Regions from separate parts of the Enterococcus sp. PLH-Efm8 genome, predicted to be linked through region 1. Evidence: a T-box and tRNA genes for the amino acid it is inferred to sense, from the RefSeq annotation. Region 1 holds a T-box; the other holds one or more tRNA genes.
What was found. A T-box is a leader RNA that pairs with one kind of tRNA and senses whether it is charged. The one in region 1 lies ahead of leuS (leucine--tRNA ligase), so its partner is inferred to be a tRNA-Leu.
Positions count from the first base shown of each region.

Region 2: it has a tRNA-Leu gene. The T-box ahead of leuS (leucine--tRNA ligase) is inferred to sense a tRNA for this amino acid. The anticodon was not compared.

Region 1 covers NZ_CP172568.1:2,540,026-2,547,613, reverse strand. The annotation lists gene ACIFUW_RS12460 (LysM peptidoglycan-binding domain-containing protein) at 1-1,488, shown strand, start outside; T-box leader at 1,558-1,764, shown strand; gene leuS (leucine--tRNA ligase) at 1,915-4,329, shown strand; gene ACIFUW_RS12450 (WD40/YVTN/BNR-like repeat-containing protein) at 4,677-6,230, shown strand; gene ACIFUW_RS12445 (ABC transporter ATP-binding protein) at 6,611-7,588, opposite strand, start outside.
Region 2 covers NZ_CP172568.1:1,215,761-1,223,348, reverse strand. The annotation lists gene ACIFUW_RS06105 (hypothetical protein) at 1-193, opposite strand, end outside; gene ACIFUW_RS06100 (glucose uptake protein) at 351-608, shown strand; gene ACIFUW_RS06095 (hypothetical protein) at 679-870, opposite strand; gene ACIFUW_RS06090 (hypothetical protein) at 1,011-1,331, opposite strand; gene ACIFUW_RS06085 (universal stress protein) at 1,354-1,788, opposite strand; gene apf (aggregation-promoting factor) at 2,123-2,761, shown strand; tRNA gene ACIFUW_RS06075 (tRNA-Leu) at 3,085-3,168, opposite strand; gene ACIFUW_RS06070 (GNAT family N-acetyltransferase) at 3,696-4,196, shown strand; gene ACIFUW_RS06065 (metal-sulfur cluster assembly factor) at 4,386-4,730, opposite strand; gene ACIFUW_RS06060 (YitT family protein) at 4,884-5,804, opposite strand; gene ACIFUW_RS06055 (YajQ family cyclic di-GMP-binding protein) at 5,991-6,482, shown strand; gene ACIFUW_RS06050 (ATP-dependent DNA helicase) at 6,506-7,588, opposite strand, start outside.

The sequences.
Region 1 (7,588 bases):
AAATCCTATACAGATGCGACAGCTTGTTTGACAGGGCGTTATGCGACTGATCCTGGTTACGCAGGCAAATTAAATAATATCATCGCAACTTACGGATTGACCCAATATGATACACCAGCTAGCGGAAACGCAGGCGGTGGAGCGACTACAGGTGGCAATAATACTGGAAGTGCAGGTAGTACTGGCGGTTCAAGCAATTCTGGTAATACAAACTCAGGTTCAGCAACTTCGACCACTTATACTGTCCAATCTGGTGATTCTGTTTGGGGAATCTCAAATAAATTCGGTATCACAATGGATCAATTGATCCAATGGAACAACATCCAAAACAATTTCATTTATCCAGGACAAAAACTGACAATCAAAGGTAGCCAGGAAAATGGCTCTTCGACGAATAATTCCGGTAACAATACCAATTCTTCAGGAAATGCTGGTACATCAAACGGAGGACAAACAACTGGTGCGAAATACACTGTTCAATCTGGTGATTCTGTTTGGAAGATCTCAAATGATCACGGAATTACGATGGCTCAATTGATTGAATGGAACAATATCAAGAACAATTTCGTTTATCCAGGACAACAGCTAATCGTATCAAATGGCGGTTCTTCTAATGCTGGAGCAAATACTGGCTCAAATACTGGGAATACAAGTGGCTCTAGTTCGTCCAGCTCAAGTTCTTCTAATACAGCTTCAGGAACGAAATATACAGTTAAAGCCGGAGACTCTGTTTGGAGCGTCTCAAATAAATACGGAATTACGATGGCTCAGCTAATCCAATGGAACAATATCCAAAATAACTTTATCTACCCAGGACAACAACTGACTGTTTCAAACAGTGGATCAACAAACAGCACGTCAGGTAATACAGGTTCGTCAACCAATACAAATAACAGCAGTTCAGTTAATACTGGCAGCAGTTCGTCTCAAGGCACTTATACCGTGAAAGCAGGTGAATCTGTTTGGAGCGTGGCAAATAAAAACGGCATCACGATGGATCAGTTAATCGAATGGAATAATATCAAAAACAACTTCATTTATCCAGGACAGCAATTGATCGTTAAAGGTGGAACTTCGGCAAATACAAATACAGGTTCAACTACTTCTGCAGCGAAACCAAATACACCGAATACGTCTGCTACGACAAGTACATCATCCACTGGTAATACGATGTATACCGTGAAAGCGGGCGAGTCAGTTTGGAGCGTAGCGAACAAACATCATATCACGATGGATCAGTTAATCGAATGGAATAATATCAAAAATAATTTCATCTATCCAGGACAGCAAGTGATTGTGAAGAAAGGTTCATCTCAATCAACAAACCAACAATCAGTTACTGGTTCGAAAACCTATACTGTGAAATCTGGAGAATCTGTTTGGAGTGTTGCTGACAGTCATGGAATTACAATGGCTCAACTAATCGAATGGAACAATATTAAGAACAACTTTATTTATCCAGGTCAAACGTTGATTGTAGCTAAATAAAATAGCTGTTCGAAGAAATAACGATTGAATTCCACAAAAATATTTGTTACTATAAGGCTACTTAAATATGACAACACTTGAAAAGGAAGTAGTAAAAAGACTGAAGTTTCAGAGAGCGCATGGCTGGTGAGAATGTGCACGGATGCTTTTGAACTCGCCTTTGAGTTGCCCTTGCTGAATACCCGAGTAAGCAAGCGGCGGTGACGGCCGTTACAACGTTCGAGGCCTTTTCACTAAGGTAAAATTAGGTGGTACCGCGTAGATTACGTCCTATAAAAAGAGCAATCTTTTTATAGGATTTTTTTATTTCTTTTGTGAAGTTTGAGAAAACAAAGCAAAAGGAAATAAAAATAAACAGATTCTGCCGGTTTTTTCGTTATATTTATAATAGAAACAAGTGTTTTCAATAGAACAGGAGGACAGCAAATGAGTTACAATCATAAAGAAATTGAGAAAAAATGGCAAAAATACTGGGCAAAAACGAATACTTTCAACACCCATGATGATCCTGAAAAGCCAAAATTTTACGCACTGGATATGTTTCCCTATCCATCCGGTCAAGGGCTACATGTAGGGCATCCTGAAGGTTATACGGCAACGGATATCCTTTCACGTGTGAAAAGAAGTCAAGGATACAACGTGCTGCATCCAATGGGGTGGGATGCATTCGGTCTGCCTGCTGAACAATATGCGCTAGATACAGGAAACGATCCAGCTGAGTTTACCCAAAAAAATATCGAAACATTCCGACGCCAAATCAATTCTTTAGGATTTAGTTATGACTGGAATCGCGAAGTGAATACAACTGATCCGGAGTATTATAAATGGACACAATGGATCTTTACGAAGCTTTATGAAAAAGGTCTAGCTTATGAAGCAGAAGTAGCGGTAAACTGGGTACCTGAATTAGGAACAGTTATTTCAAATGAAGAAGTGATCGATGGGAAAAGTGAACGTGGTGGCTATGATGTAGTCAGAAAACCAATGCGCCAATGGATGCTGAAAATCACTGCTTATGCTGATCGCTTATTGGATGATCTAGAATTAGTTGATTGGCCAGAAAGCATTAAAGAAATGCAAAGAAATTGGATCGGTCGTTCAGTAGGAGCAAATATTGAATTTAAAGTGGCTGGTACGGATAAATCCTATACCGTATTTACGACACGACCAGATACTCTATTCGGTGCAACTTACTCGGTTCTTGCACCTGAACTAGATCTTGTTAGAGAAATTACGACCCCTGAACAAAAAGCTGCTGTAGAAGCTTATATCGAAGAGACAGCTAAAAAATCAGATCTAAAGAGAACGGATCTTGCAAAAGAAAAAACAGGAGTATTTACTGGTGCTTATGCAATCAATCCAGTTAATGGCAAGGAAATCCCAATCTGGATCGCCGATTATGTATTATCTTCATACGGCACAGGAGCCATCATGGCTGTTCCAGCACATGATGAACGTGACTTTGAATTCGCTCAAACTTTCGGACTAGAAATTCTTCCAGTTATCGAAGGTGGAGATGTTGAAAAAGCTGCTTACACAGAAGATGGTACGCACATCAACTCTGAATTTCTAGACGGCATGAACAAACAAGAAGCAATCGATAAAATGAATGAATGGCTAGAAGAAAATGGCGTAGGGAAAAAAGAAGTCAGCTATCGCTTACGTGACTGGCTATTCTCCCGTCAACGTTACTGGGGTGAACCAATCCCAATCATCCATTGGGAGGACGGAACAGTCACAGCTGTCCCAGAAGAAGAGCTACCATTACGGTTGCCTAAGACAAAAAACATCAAGCCAAGCGGTACTGGAGAATCTCCATTAGCAAATATCGAGGAGTGGGTCAATGTCGTTGATCCTGTAACAGGTAAAAAAGGCCGTCGCGAAACGAATACAATGCCACAATGGGCAGGAAGCTCATGGTATTACCTGCGTTATATCGACCCTCATAACAAAAAAGAACTAGCAGATTATGAAAAGTTGAAGCGTTGGCTACCAGTTGACATCTACATTGGTGGAGCAGAACATGCGGTACTTCATTTACTATATGCACGATTCTGGCATAAATTCTTATACGATATCGGTGTTGTTCCTACAAAAGAACCATTCCAAAAACTATACAATCAAGGAATGATCTTAGGCGAAAACAACGAAAAAATGTCAAAATCTCGTGGTAATGTAGTCAATCCTGATGATGTGGTCGAAACTTACGGTGCAGATACACTGCGCATGTACGAAATGTTCATGGGGCCATTAGATGCTTCGATTGCTTGGAGCGAAAATGGCTTAGAAGGAAGCCGTAAATTCTTGGATCGTGTATGGCGTTTGATCGTTGATGAGAACAATAAAATGCGTGACCGTATCACTACATTGAATGATGGCAAGCTTGATAAAGTGTATCATCAAACAGTGAAAAAAGTGACAGAAGACTATGAAAATCTTCATTTCAATACAGCAATCTCCCAATTGATGGTCTTTATCAATGAAGCCTATAAAGTGGACGCTCTGCCTTATGAATATATCGAAGGATTTGTTCAACTACTCGCACCGATTGCTCCTCACATGGGTGAAGAACTATGGGCAATCCTTGGAAATGATGGTGGTATTTCTTACGCACCATGGCCAACATACGATGAAGCAGCACTTGTTGAAGACGAAGTAGAAGTTGTTTTCCAAGTAAACGGTAAAGTTCGTGCGAAAAGCAATGTTCCCCGAGACTTAGGAAAAGATGAGCTAGAAAAAGCAGCATTAGCCAATGAAATAGTGCAAGAATATATTGAAGGCAAAACAGTCAGAAAAGTTATTGCGGTACCAAACAAGTTAGTCAATATCGTTGCTAATTAATTGGCTCTTTGTCAATAAGGACTGATGAGTTGTGCAAAATCAAATCTGGGCCAGAATGAACTTCATTCTGTCTCAGATTTTTTGTTATTTCAAATTGATTAATTGATTGATCAAAAAGGTTTTGATTTTCATGTTCTCAAACACGTTCAATGTCTTTTTCTTCTGAATGGTCTTGTAAGAGATCTCTGTAATCATCAAATTTTTGTCTATTAATCTTAGTATTTTTTGATGTATAAACTACCTGAAATTGAGAGTACATACCAAATTCATAAATTTTTTATTAGTGGGACTAGTGATTGTATGGATTTTGACGCATAATGAATGAAGTATGAGAAAAGGAGAGACAAATGGATCAAGAACTATTTATTATCGAAGTATTATCAGCTAAACAAAAAATTATCGAGAAAGCGAAAAAAAGAGCGAAAAGAATAATGTTCAAGCTTTTAAGCTTAGTATTTTTCTCTGGTTTGCTTTTTTTCGGAGCTGTATCGTTCCTATATCGCCATATGAGTGCAGTAGTCCGTTCAGCTGAAGGGATGCAAAAATTAAATAATTTGTATCACTTTTCGTGGGGAGTTGGCGGAATAACAATTGTTGTGCTTATTGTTTTTCTTCTACTTATTTGGCTCCGTTACCATCAATTGTCGCGTCATTTCGATCAATGGCTTAGTCAAAGAGCACAACAGTTTTTACATAATAAACCAACTTCTCAAGATGATGACTATCTTTATTTTGAGAAGACTTCGACGAGTCAAGCTTTTCGGATACAAAAAAGTGATTGCCAGTTATTGCTGAGATCACTTGATGATTTACCTATCTACTTAGGCGAAAGCAAATCAAAATTCGGAATGAACACATTCCATATTTTTTTACTAGAAAACGAACCCAGATGGGAAAAAAGCCAGTCTTCGCCTGGTGGATACCTGACAACTAAGATGAGTACATTAGTCACTGGTTTTTTCCTCATTCTTTTAGCTGGAACAATCTATTATGGGAGATACACTCAGCCAAAAATGTCTTCTCATATAAATGCTGCTTCTCACATGACAATGAACTCAACTAACGATACGCATATACAAAAGACAAATGAAGGGTTGTTAGCTGATCCTAAGCAAAAGGTAAATTTGACAACACAAAAGATAAATGATCTCAAACTTGATACAGAGACGCACTCTCTCTATATGACAACAGATAGTGGTGCTAATTGGGTATTTGTGCCGATTGATTCGCAATGGTTGCGTTTTGGCGAATACACCCTGACAACGGGGCTGATTCCTGAAGGTTATTGGATGGACAACACATATGATATTTCCGCCGATTTCTCATGGTTTATCTATTCTTCTGGGGATGATGTACGTCTGCTGACTTCAAGAGATAATGGTAAAACATGGCAAACGTCTATTATCACCCAATCAGTTCAGCCGATACGTTATCGAAAAGCGGTATTTTATGGCAACGATGGTCTATTTATCTGTACATCAGCCAGTGGGATGTCTGCAGAAACTTTGTACATTTACACTACTATGGATGGCGGAATCACTTGGATAAAAAGTGGAAGTACAATGATCAATCAGCCAGTACAAAATGTCAGCTTCGTTACAACTTCTTTAGGTTTTGTTTCGACACGTGAAAGTTTGTTTTATACAAACAACGGAGGACGCTCATTCAAAGAATCAGTTCTGTCGATTCCGGAAAACTATCAGACAGGGGGGATAGATCTTTTTCAATCACCAAATGAAGTTACTCAAATAAGCGCGAATACGTTAGAGACAAAATTTTATTTGTTGAAAAAAGGACCAATCGATGCAGGGAAAATGTTTGCCTGCCTCTTCCGTTCAACTGATAACGGGGAAACATGGCAATTCGTTCAGCAACTATCGCAAGTAGAACAAGGAGATTAAAGAAGAGAGATTGTGAGCCTGACGTTCAGCACCGAGTCACAAGAAACAAATTCAAAAAACAGCTTCTCATATTTGTTGAATAGTGTAACTCGTGATTCGGAGTTGACAAGAGCAACAAGAAGCGATTTTGAAGTATAGCTTCTCGTATTTTACAAGATCGTGTCTTATTGCCGATAGGTTGTCTCTTGAACACCGTTTATTCGTAAAAAGGGATTGTGACAAGTCTTTTGTCACTACTTACCGAACGAAACTGAAGGAGCTATCCAAAAAGTATCATTAGTATTATTCTTTGTGTTTCTAGTGGCACCACTAGTACATTTAAAAAAGCTATCGATCATGGACTAATCATACATGATCGATAGCTTTTTAGATAATGTTTGTTACGCTATCTGAAATTGACTATTATAAAGACTGGCATAAAGCGTTGGTGATTGGAGTAGTTCAGAATGTGTTCCTTTTTCGACGATATCGCCATTCTTCATTACAAGGATCATGTCTGCATTTTCAATCGTTGACAAACGGTGTGCAATCACAAAACTTGTCCTATCTTTTGTCACAGCTTCCATTGCTTGCTGAATCAATGCTTCTGTTCGTGTATCTACGCTAGAAGTTGCTTCATCTAAAATAACGACAGGAGGATTCGCTAGAATGACTCGAGCAATTGTCAATAATTGTTGCTGTCCTTGAGATAACGTGCCGTTTTCGCTAGAAATGATCGTATCATATCCGTCTGGCAGTGTTCGAATAAAGTGATCACATTGTGCGATTTCAGCCGCTTCGATAATTTGTTCTCTTGTGGCATCCATTTTCCCGTAGGCGATATTATCAGCTACCGTTCCTTCAAACAGCCAGGTATTTTGTAAAACCATCCCAAAAGAACGACGTAGTTCTCCACGTGAAAGCTTGGTAATATCAAGACCGTCGAATTCGATCTTTCCTTTATTCAGTTCATAAAAACGCATCAGCAGATTGACTAAAGTCGTTTTTCCTGCACCAGTTGGACCAACGATCGCTACCGTTTGTTTTGGCTTTACTGAAAAATCGACTTGATTCATCAATATTTTATCTGATGTGTAACCAAACTGTACATTTTTGAAAGCTATTTTTCCTTTCGGTTGTTCTAAAAGTCTTGCATCTGGAAGGTCTGGAATTTCATCTGTTTCATCTAATATCTCAAATATCCTATCGATTGCTGCCATTGCGGATTGGATCGAGTTGATCACATAAGAAGCGGTAGAAATTGGTTCAGAAATCTGATTGATGTACTGAAGATAAGCTTGTAAGAAGCCGATCGTCACACCACCTGATAGAACAAGCATAGCACCGAATACCGCACTTATGATGAAGGCGAGTTGATT
Region 2 (7,588 bases), 1.3 Mb from region 1:
AAATAATTTTTTCTACTGGGATACTATAATAACTTCCTTCACCATTATTGAATCGGTGAACGTCTTTCTTTGCTAAAATACCATTTATTTTATTCGTCAGTACACGTTGTTCGACACTGTTACTTACAACATAGTAAATCACCCGAATATTATTGATCAAATGCAAATCGATTTCTAACACTACATGATCCATGAAAATCCCACTCCTTCTTTCACTTTGATTATAGCAAGTTTCTCCTCTAATTTCAAAATCGATACAGATTTTACCGGATAAATCCACAAAACTGCTTGCGCCATTTCGCACAAAGTGTTATTTTGTATCATGGACTTTATTTATCGGAGGCAATAGTATGATCGCGATCGGTCAATTTGTTTTTTATATTCCTTTTTTTATTATGATAAGCATTCTTTTCTATTACATAAAATGGACAAAAAAGAAGTTTTCAGTTTTACTGGCCTCTTTACCTGCTGTATATTTTACTTATCAAATTTTTTCTTTTAGGCATTGGGAAACAACGTCTGTATTAATAACACACATCATCGAATTGACGCTTTCAGTAATTTTTCTTATTATTTGGATCTATTTTTTATATAAGAATCAGAATTGAATCCCTCGCATGTTTAAAAAGAAAACGATTAAAGATGCAGCAAATTTCTGCCGATCTTTAATCGTTTTTTCTATTCTGTTATACCAAAAAAATGTTTGAATCGGTGAAGGATCGTTCCTTGTTTTAATTCTATAAATTCTTGTGCGATCGGGTACTTTTCTTCCAAATTTTCTTTGTTCTTTTCGATCAGGCTTTTCGCTTCTTCATATTTTTTATCTGCACATAGTGCTTTTACTTCCTGTAATACTTTTCCTGCTTCCATTTGCCTCACCCTCTTGCCATTTTATTGCTTTAAGTTTTATTTAAGTTATACGCATTATTCTAGTTTCATCCCAAATAACCTTTTTTCATTTTTACTCCTCGAACTAATCAGTTTTCTAAAGGCTGATTGGTTCGTCTTTTTTATTTTTCCTCCATTTCATTCTGCTCTTCTGTTAATTTATCTAATGCTTTGATTGATGCTGCGGCTCTTGCATAATCATAGCTGTATAATTCCATAAATTTATCAGGCAGAACAAACCACGCTGGATGATAACCGTTAGCTGTGACAGGGAATCCTTTATCTTGTTGGTTATCTCCATCCCATCTCAGAGCAACACCTTTTTTTCCTTTCCACTTTACTAAAGCGATCGAGTATCCCTTCTTTGTTTGTGTGCCGTCTTCAATAATTGCTAAAATTTCTATTTTTTCTTTTGGCGCACGGACTTCTTGAGGACGAACCATTTTCTATTCCTCCCTTATCTCATTACTTCACGACCAACACACTGCAAGGGGCATGTGATACGACATAAGAAGCGGTCGATCCAACTAATGCTTGTTGTATAGCACCTTTTCCTGTCGCTCCCATAACGATCAAATCAATATTTTCTTGTCCAGGGATGACATTGGCAATCAAATTTCTTGGATCTCCAGTTTCAACTATTGCGTGGATCTCAGCAATGCCGTACTCTTTGGCATCATTGATTTTTTTCAGCATGGCTACTTCTGTTCTTTGTTTTTCATCTGCATAGATTTTTGAAAAGGCATAGGCACTATGGGTCAGCTCAACTTTGTTGATGATTGACACGATAAATAAGTGGGCTTCATTGTCCTTTGCTAAGTCAAGGGCTTCAGCGAACGCTTTGATCGATTGTCTTGATCCGTCAACTGCTACCATGATGTTCTGGTATCTTTTACTCATTGGAACCGCCTCCTTTTTCTTTTATTGTAACATCTCAAGCAAAAATACAAAAAATATACGCAATATGTAAATAAAATGATGAACAAAAGCAATTTCTTTCAAGTTATTTATACATTTCTTTTCTCATCAGAACACCTGTTCTAATCCCATTATTTCTGCATTATGTGAAATTCCTCATCATTTTTCACATCGAGCGAACATCATTCTGTTACAAAAAACGTGGATTTGTCATAAATTGTCATGCTTCTTTTACCTATGAAATATTTTCACGTGTTAAAGTATTCCTCGTTGAACACAACAAATAAAACTTTTTAACGAATAAAGGAGATTTTTCATGACATCACTTAAAACTTTACTTTTTGGAACAACTTTGGCTGCCGGCGCTGCATTCTTCATGGGAACGACTGCTCATGCGGACGAAGCTTATACCGTTCAATCAGGTGATACTCTATCAACGATTTCTCAAAAATACGTTGGTGATAACTCCTTGATCAATGCCATTGCAGAATCAAATTCAATTTCTGATATTAACCTGATCTACTCAGGACAACAATTAACAATCCCAACAGAAGGCTCTGCACAAGCAGCTGCTGAACCTCAAGCAGCCGTTCAAGAAGCACCAGTCCAAGCTGAACCTGTTCAAGCTGAACAACCTGTTGTACAAGAAACGGTTCAAACGGAAACACAAGCAGCGCCTGTTGCTGAAACACAACCTGCTCCTGCTGTAACAGAAACTGCTGCTACTCCAGCAAGTACAAGCTCTGCAAAAGAATGGATCGCACAAAAAGAATCAAGCGGTTCTTACACAGCAACGAACGGACGTTACATCGGCCGTTACCAATTAGATTCTTCTTACTTAAATGGTGACTACTCTGCTGCAAACCAAGAAAGAGTAGCAGAACAATATGTTACTTCACGTTATGGTTCTTGGGAAGCGGCGAAAGCATTCTGGGAAGCAAACGGTTGGTACTAAGATTCATTATTTGAACGTTTAAACACATTCAAAATATAGTAAGAGGTCATGCGATTTATTCTTTCGCATGACCTCTTTTTGAGTTTAAGTTTAGTCTTTATTCCTTAACTATCGTTTGCCAGTATTTCTTGTATCAGAATCTATAAATCTACTATTTGAATCAATCTATTAGGTTTTAAACTGTCCCACCTTCACACAAATTTTTTTTGATTTATTTGAATCTGGTTCCGTTGTTTAAAATTTTTCCTATATTCTTTTAGATAATATGTTATTTTCTTTCTCATCGCTCCAGGTGTACCTTCTCTTTATAAAAAAACAAATTATGCGGCTAAGAAGACTCGAACTTCCACGAGGTCACCCTCACTAGCGCCTGAAGCTAGCGCGTCTGCCAATTCCGCCATAGCCGCATCACATCTTTTAGTTTAGGATTACATGTGTTTTTTGTCAAGAACATATTTTTGTTCTTTTTCATTTCTGTACGCCCTCCCTTATGCCATCTACACAAATAATTCATCCGAGCAACTCCATCATCTATTGAGGGTTGGTGAAAAAATCTGTTTTATCCATATGATCGATTTCAATGTTAAACGAACGACTCTGGGATTAGTAACTATTTTATTTTTTTCTTCATTTCTTTTTTCCTCTTTTTCTCGATTCAGCTATCTTCTTTCATTTGGATATTGATTATTTCTTCTGTTGATTACTATCCTTCTGGAATTCTAGACGCTGAAGTAATTCACGTTTTCTTTCTTCTAGAGATCATAAGTAACGAATGAACGAACTTCAAATAATTTTTTTATTGTAATTCATATTTGTATTGTTCGATGATTCTTAATACGATATGACACAATAAATAAAAATAGGCATGGCTATTTACAACAATAGTGCTATAGTAGAAAACAAATGAATAAGGTTACTTAAAGAGGTGAATACGATGAAACTGATCAAACTATGGGAAGCAGATTTAAAGAAAGCTTATCAGCTACAAACTAGCTTTGGACCAAATGAGAGTGGATTTATCAACAATGCTTATGGCTATACATTTGCTGAATTTTTAGATTATGTAAAAAAATGCGAAAAAACGTCTTTAGGAATCGATCTTCCTGAGAGTTACGTTCCCGCAACCGTCTTTATTTTAGAAAGTGATGAACATGAGTATGTAGGAATTTTTAATTTGCGCCATAAACTGAACGAAACATTAAGAAACGGCGCTGGCCATATTGGTTACGGCATCTCCCCTAATTATCGTAAAAAAGGATATGCCACACAAGGATTAGCATTAGTACTACAAGAGGCAAAAAAAATCGGCATTGATGAGGCACTTTTGTCTGTAAATAAAAAAAATCTTGGCAGTCTTAAAGCACAACAAAAAAATGGGGCTGCGATTTATCGTGAAGATGAGAAAGAATACTATACGAAAATCAAACTGATGTAAAAAAGAAGGATTCCAAAAGGAAAGGGATTTGAATGTCCTTTATCAATAGAACACATTTATTTAATTAACTTATAATATAGCAGACAAAATTTTATAAACAAAGAAACCTTTTATCTCTTTTCTTCTAGAAAGGATAAAAGGCTTTTTTGTTTTTCCTATTTGCTTCTCATAGCTAGTCAGCCAAGATTTCTATCGTATCCCCAACGCAATCCGTGCATAACGGCTCATCTTATCTGTCGTCCATGCTGGATACCAGACTAGTTTGACTTCTGCTTTCGTTACTTCTGGCACTTCTTTTAATGCGTCATGGATAGATTCTGTTAAAATATCTGCTAATGGACAGCCCATAGTTGTTAGAGTCATCTTAATGACTGTTTCTCCATTTTCAGGATTGAATTCTATATCATAAATCAAGCCTAAATTGACGATGTCGATTCCTAATTCAGGATCAATCACCATTTCCAAGGCAGCAAGAATACGTTCTTTGATTAGTTCTATTTCTTGTCCAGACCGTTCTTGGTTTGCTTCGCTCATCGTACGACACTCCTTAACACGATTTTTATTTATCATACTCTTTTTTTAGCTGCTTGTAAATGAGAATTTAGAAGTAAGATTCTCGTTTAAATTTATAAAAATGTTCTTATTAGATGTAATAGATTAAATTTATTCTAAAATAAACCTGATTCCTCATTTTTTTTGTGAACGATTTTTTATTTCTGGCAATACGCCAGTTGTTCGATACATTTTTTGTTCGTTTTCATTTGCAAACCGGCCAAATACTGAATGAGTTGGTAAAATATTGATAAATGCATCGTCGTCGATTTCATGAACGATCTGATCAAGATCATACATTTCGTAGCGGGTGATGACCATCATGATCATGTTCCCTTGTTTTTTTGAATAGCCACCGACAGACGGCAGTAATGTCATTCCACGTACCATCCGTTTTGCTAGTTCTTCTGTTACCTCTTCTGGCTTGACGGTAACGATCATTGCTGTTACTTTTTGATGACTCGTGTGGATGGCATCAATTACTTGAGTCATTGCATAAATGGAAATAATCGTATACAAGGCACTTTCCCAGTTAAAGAAGAAGCCTGCGATGACTACAATGATACCATTTAGAATCAGCATGTAGTTTCCGACTGTTTTTCCAGTTGTTTGTGAAAGTACAAGAGAGATGATATCCATCCCACCAGTTGTAAAGCCCATTTTTAAAGATAATCCTACGCCAAGACCTAATAAAACACCGCCTACTAGGGCATTCATCAAAATATTATCAGTGATCTGTCCGACTGGAAGCAGCATCGTCATCACCGATACACATACAACATTCACAAAACTAAGGATCGTTGCTCGTTTTCCTACTTTGAGAAACCCTAATACAAACACAGGGATATTCAAAAGAAAAATAAATGTTCCTGTGTCTATCTTGATATGAAACCATTCATATAAAAGCGAGGAAATGATTTGAGCGATCCCATTCATCCCTGCAGAAAAGACATTGGCTGGAATCAAAAAATAATTTAAAGCGACCGCAGCGGTCAATCCGGTTATCAAAATAACCACTATTTTCTTTAATCTTTCATTTTTATGATACGCAGTCATAATTTTACTCACAAGCACCTCTCCCCTACTTTGGTATTCCAAATGTAAGAATAACAGTTTATCTATTAAAATAAAATACTTCGAACTCAAATGAGAAGAATTTTAGCAAACAGGTAAGAATCTGCCCTAATCCTATGATAAGATAGATGTATGGTAAATATTTATATGTATATCAGGAGGGTTCCTATGGCAAAAGATGCTAGCTTCGACATTGTATCAGAAGTCAATACAGAAGAAGTAAAAAATGCGATTCAGCAAACAACAAAAGAATTGTCCAATCGCTTTGACTTCAAGGATTCTACAGTAGAAATCAAATTAGAGAACAGCAATCTAGTTGTATTGAGCGATGATGATTTCAAAATCGAACAGATCAAAGATGTATTATTTGGTAAGCTGATCAAAAGAAATGTGCCAATCAAAAATATCCATTTTTCCGAATCAGAACACGCTCTAGGTGGCAAAGCTCGACAAACTGCCGATTTGGTCAACGGAATCGATCGTGAAAACGCGAAGAAAATCACTACAGCTATCAAAAATGAAAAACTGAAAGTAAAAGCACAAATCCAAGAAGATCAGATTAGAGTGACAGGTAAGAACCGTGATGATCTACAAGCTGTGATTGCTTTATTACGTAAACTTGACTTACCAATCGAGTTGCAATTCACTAACTATCGTTAATCAAAAAACGAGGCTGACGTCTGTCATTCCTCGTTTTTTTGATTTACTGCTTCTTTTGATAACCAAAAACGCTGTATTCCTTCTTCCAATTCCCCAACACTTCGTACTTCTCTTGCTGTTTGCCAATGTTGTGGGAATAAACGTCGATAAGAAAAACTAGAAAATCGTTGATCTGCCAATACAACGATTCCTTGATCCGCCATGCCACGAATCACTCGACCACCAGCTTGCAAGACTTTGTTCATTCCAGGAAGCTGATAAGCGTAAGCAAATCCAAGGTGTTCCTTCTCATCATAATATGATTTGATCAGTTCCTGCTCATGATTCATCTGCGGCAAACCTACACCTACGATCATACTGCCGATCAATCGGTCCCCTCTCAAATCGATTCCTTCTGAAAAAATCCCGCCAAGTACGCAAAATCCAATCAATGTTTCAGCGGGATTTGTTTGAAATTTTGTTAAAAATCGTTCGCGTTCTTCCTCATTCATGTCCGTTTCTTGGATTAGCACATTGCTGTCGGGATATTGCTGTCTGAATGCTTCCACCGCAAGATCTAAATATTGATAAGAAGGAAAGAAAACGAAATAATTCCCGACCTTTCCATCAGCAAAAGCATGAATCGTCTCTACTAATTTTGCCAGACTGTGTTCCCTTTTTCGATAAGTCGTCTCTAGGTAATTTGCGATGAAAACTTGCTGGTTTCCTTCTGGGAAAGGACTCGGCAGTTTGTAAGCCAGACTTTTTTGTCCCCCCAGTGTTTCCTGATAATAAGAGAGTGGTGAAAAACTAGCAGAAAAAAGAATACTGCTTTTTCCTTTATCCAACGACTGCTCAAGAAACAAGCTTGGATCAATACAAAACTCTTTTACTATCAGATCGCGATACGTTTTTTCGACTGTTGTTTCGTAGTGATCATCATAAAATTCACTGACCTTCAAAAAATGAAGCAAATCAAAATAATAAGGAAGCAATTGTTCTTGTGATGGGTGCTCAGGAAATTCTGCCAGCCATTCTTTAATTTTTTCGCTTAATTGATAACCTGCCTTTACTAAAGATTCAGCCGGTGCTTTTTGATGATGATAATCCCAATGATCTTCTTTTGC